2 regions of the Micromonospora sp. NPDC048986 genome follow, and region 1 is predicted to be linked to the other one. Evidence: riboswitches for the same ligand, from Rfam matches in the RefSeq annotation. Region 1 holds a riboswitch; the other holds the start of a gene.
The links. A riboswitch is a leader RNA that binds a small molecule or an ion and turns the genes downstream of it on or off. The one in region 1 is predicted to bind thiamine pyrophosphate.
Positions count from the first base shown of each region.

Region 1 (2,196 bases):
CACGGGCAGGCCGGTGAGCGCGGCGGCCCCGCAGCCGGCGGCGACCACTGTGACCTGCGCGTCCACGTCGGACAGTTGTCGGACCGGCCGTGGCACGAGCACCGCGCCGGCCCGCTGCGCGGCAGTGCGCAGCGCCGGAACCAGCAGCCGGGGGTCGACCTGGTGGTCGGTGGGCGCGATCGCGCCGCCGCGCACCCGTGGGGCGAGCGCCGGTTCGCGGTCGCGCAGCTCGCTGGGGCGCAGCGGCGTCACGGGCAGTCCCAACCCCTGCTGGTACGCCCACAGCCGGCGCGCCTCGGCCAGGTCGTCGCCGGTGAGCCCGACCATCAGTGTGCCCTCGGTCCGGTAGCCGATCTCAGCTCCGGTCGTCTCGGTCAGCTCCGCGGCGAACGCCGGCCAGCGGGCGGCCGACGCCAGCAGCAACCCGGTCAGCTGCCGCTCACCGAAGTACGCCTCGGCGACCGGGGAGAGCATGCCGGCGGCCACCGCCGACGCACCCGAGCCGGGTGCCGGATCGTGCACCACCACCCGCAGCCCGCGCGCGGCGCAACGCCAGGCGATCGCCAGCCCGATCGGCCCCGCCCCCACCACTGCCACGTCCGGCCGGACCCGGTCGCGCGACGGCGGTGACGGGGACCGGCCGGTCAGCACGTCAGGGCCTCGATCAGTTCGGCGGTTGCCAGTGCCGGGTCGGCGGCGGCGCAGACGGCGCCGACCACCGCCACCCCGTACGCCCCGGCGGCCCGCAGCGCCGGCACCCGGGCGGCCGTCACTCCGCCGATCGCGATGACCGGGACGTCGACGGCGTCGACGATGGCGCGTACACCGGCGGGCCCGATGGGGTCCGGCAGGCCGGTCTTGGTGCTTGTGGTGTGACACGGCCCGACGCCCAGGTAACTGGCGCCCGCCGCGACGGCCTCGCGCGCCGGGCCCGGAGCGCGAGCGGTGGCGCCCAGCACACCGGCGGGGCCGAGCACCCGGCGGGCGGCGGCGACCGGCAGGTCGTCGGCGCCGACGTGCCCACCGGCGGCGCCGACCGCCAGCGCCACGTGCAACCGGTCGTTGACCAGGCAGGTCGCCTGGTACGACGCGCAGAGCGCCAGCACCCGCCGGGTCAGGTCGTACGCCTCGCGGTCGGTGGCGGAATCCTCGACCCGCACCTGCACCACCAGGTCGGCGTGGGCCACTGTGAGGGCGGCGCGAACCACTGCGAGTGGGTCGCGACCCGGTCGGGTGTCGGTGATGAGATGCAATCGCCCCAGGGACGGCACGGCAACGCTCCTCCCTGCGCCGGCATTACCCGGATCAGGTTCGACGGTCGGGGGCTGTCAGCCCCCCTCTCAGCCCGGTACACCGGGCTCCCGTGGGTTACTTGCGTGTCACCGTACGACAGATCCGCCGGCCTGCCAAGGCGTGGGGTCGGCGGTGGCCGGCCGACCGGGCCGCGTCAAAACAAGCGAGATCCAATGGGGCACTTCATACAGTCCTGTTCGGAATGTCGCCCCCCGTTGCAGAACCGTTACCCGTCCGCATCTTGCCCGACATCGAGCCAGCCGAATTAATTTGTTCAGCGATTCGACAAAATGTCGGTGGGGGCACCCTGGCACGGTGTGACCACCGGCTCCATCAGGGAGGGCCTTCGGCGAGCCGACTCCCTCGAGCTCTGTCACTACGACACAGGAGGCGGCGTGTCCCGTTCTCGTCGTGCCCGCGTACCCATCACCGCAACCCTGATCTCCCTGGCCATGGCCTCGACCACCCTGTTCGGCGCGCCCGCGCAGGCGGCCGCCCAGGTTCCCCCACGGGATGCGAAAGCCGCAGCCCCGGTCAGCCAGGTGGCGCCGAAGGCGCCAAAGGCCGCGGCCGATCCCTTCTCCGTCCTCGTCTTCTCCAAGACCGCCGGCTTCCGGCACGACTCCATCCCCACCGGCATCGCCGCCATCCAGCAGCTCGGCGTCGACAACGGATTCACGGTGGACAACTCCGAGGACGGCGCCGCATTCAACGACGCCAACCTGGCGAAGTACAAGGCGGTGATCTGGCTCTCCACCACCGGTGACGTGCTCAACGCCGACCAGCAGGCGGCGTTCGAGCGCTACGTGAAGGCCGGCGGCGGTTACGTCGGCATCCACGCCGCGTCGGACACCGAGTACAGCTGGGCCTGGTACGGCGACCTGGTCGGCGCGTACTTCGCCA
Region 1 is NZ_JBEZFJ010000007.1:64,434-66,629, forward strand. It holds gene thiO (glycine oxidase ThiO) at 1-648, opposite strand, end outside; gene thiE (thiamine phosphate synthase) at 645-1,271, opposite strand; TPP riboswitch at 1,266-1,375, opposite strand; gene AB0B94_RS15960 (ThuA domain-containing protein) at 1,689-2,196, shown strand, end outside.

Region 2 (2,196 bases), on a different contig from region 1:
CGTCGATCTCGACGGTGCCCTCCTGCTCGCCGGAGTCCTCGGGGAGCAGCCCGGCCAACGCGCTGAGCACCGTGCTCTTGCCGGCCCCCGACGGCCCGAGAAGCAGAACGCGCTCCCCGGCCTCAACCCGCAGATCAACCCCGCGTACGGCCCAGGCGCGCCGCCCAGCGTGCCGCCACCCGAACCCCCGCAGCAGTACCCCGCCCACCAGACCCACCCCCTCCCTGCCGCGCGCCCCGCCCACCCCGGTCGATCAAGAGGTTCGCGTCAGGAAATCGCCGTCCGTTGACGCAAACCTCTTGATCAACGCGAGTTGGTGGGGGTTAGATCAGGGCCCGGTTCCGGCCTGCGGGGAAGCGGTCCAGGACGCCGGTGTTGGCCAGGGCGTTCGTCAGCAGCCAGCCGCCCAGGCCGGCGATCACCGTGGCGCTGACGATGGTGAGCAGCGCGTACGGGATGCGGTAGTCGGTCAGCGCGTAGTCGACGTTCCAGACGAAGAAGTCGAACAACGCGGCGCTGAGCCCGGTCAGCGCGCCCGCGAACACCGCGGTCGGCAGCCGGAACGACCGGTACCGGAAGGCGGCGAAGGCCAGTTCGGCGCCGATGCCCTGCACGATGCCCTGCGGGATCACCGTGCCGGCCCACTGGCTGCCCAGCAGCGCGGACAGGACAGCGGCCACGGTTTCGCAGTAGAGCGCGGCACCGGGCTTGCGGATCACCAGCCCGCCGATCACCGCCGGCATCAGCCAGACCCCGTAGAGCAGCGTCTGCGCCGGCGGGAAGAAGGCGAACGCACCCTCGGTCGCGCTCCAGACCAGACCCCAGGCCCAGAAGATGACGCCGAAGGCGACAGCGATCACCGAGGCGACCACGATGTCGATGGTGCGCCAACGGTGTGTGTCGGTGGTGGATGTCATGTGTTGCTCCCAGTTCGTGAGTGCGAACCAGGAGAAGACGCACGCCGCGTCCGGTGGCACCGGACTGCGGCGCGGCTGGAGGTCGACCGAACTCCCTGCGCTGGCATTACCCAGATCAGGTTCGAGGGTCTGCGGGCGTGCCCGCACTCTCAGCGCTGTGCGCTCCCCTGTCGGATATGAAGTTGTCTCGCTGACGCTAACACCGACCACCGTCGCGAGCCCAGCAGGGCATCCGCCTGACCTGCGGGAGCGATCCGCCGACCGCCGGCTGGGTACGCTTCCGATCATGCGGGTTGACGCGCGAGGCTTCACGTTCGAGGTGACCGTCGGCGGTCCGACGGACGGCGTACCCGTCCTGCTGCTGCACGGTTTCCCTCAGCACAGCGGCGAGTGGGACGACGTGGTGCCGGCGCTGCACGCGGGTGGGCTGCGCACGTACGCGCTGGACCAGCGCGGTTACTCACCCGGCGCCCGGCCCACGGCGGTGGCCGACTACCGGATCCCCGAACTGGTCACCGACGCGGTGGCGGTGCTCGACGCGCTCGGACTGGACGCTGTGCACCTGGTCGGCCACGACTGGGGCGCGGTAGTGGCCTGGGCGGTTGCCGCCCGGCACCCCGAGCGGGTCAACACGCTGACCGCGGTGTCCGTACCGCATCCGGCGGCCATGGCGCACGCCCTGAGCACCGACGCCCAGCAGAAGGCCCGCTCGTCGTACATCGCGCTGTTCCGCAAGCCCGACAAGGCGGAGAAGGTGCTGCTGGCGTGGCATGCCACCGCGCTGCGCAAGCTGCTCGGCGGGGTGGGCGACACGTCCCGGGTGAACCGGTACGCCGACCCGATGCGTGAGCCGGGCGCGCTCACGGCAGCGCTGAACTGGTACCGGGCGATGTCCCGCGCCGACCTGGCCGGCGTCGGCCCGGTCGCGGTGCCCACCACGTACGTCTGGAGTGACCGGGACGTCGCCATCGGCCGGACCGCCGCCGAGGCGTGCGCGCAGAACGTCACCGGCGACTACCGGTTCGTGCAGCTGCCCGGGGTGAGTCACTGGATCCCGGACGCGGCGCCGGCCCCGCTCGCCGAGGCGATCCTGGCCCGAGCGGGCGGGACGGCCTGAGCCGTGCGGGTCGGCGAGGGAGCGCAGTCGTGACGACGGACGCCAGCGGGCCGGGTAGCCGTCGCTCGATCGCCGCGCAGCTACGCGTGCTTGGCGTACGCCCCGGCGCGACGCTGCTGGTGCACGCCTCGCTGCGTTCGCTGGGCTTCGTCAGCGGCGGCC
Region 2 is NZ_JBEZFJ010000008.1:92,001-94,196, forward strand. It holds gene AB0B94_RS17850 (ABC transporter ATP-binding protein) at 1-208, opposite strand, end outside; gene AB0B94_RS17855 (ECF transporter S component) at 324-917, opposite strand; TPP riboswitch at 992-1,096, opposite strand; gene AB0B94_RS17860 (alpha/beta fold hydrolase) at 1,204-2,034, shown strand; gene AB0B94_RS17865 (AAC(3) family N-acetyltransferase) at 2,064-2,196, shown strand, end outside.
Region 2: linked by a shared signal. The riboswitch ahead of AB0B94_RS17855 (ECF transporter S component) and the one ahead of thiE (thiamine phosphate synthase) in region 1 are both predicted to bind thiamine pyrophosphate.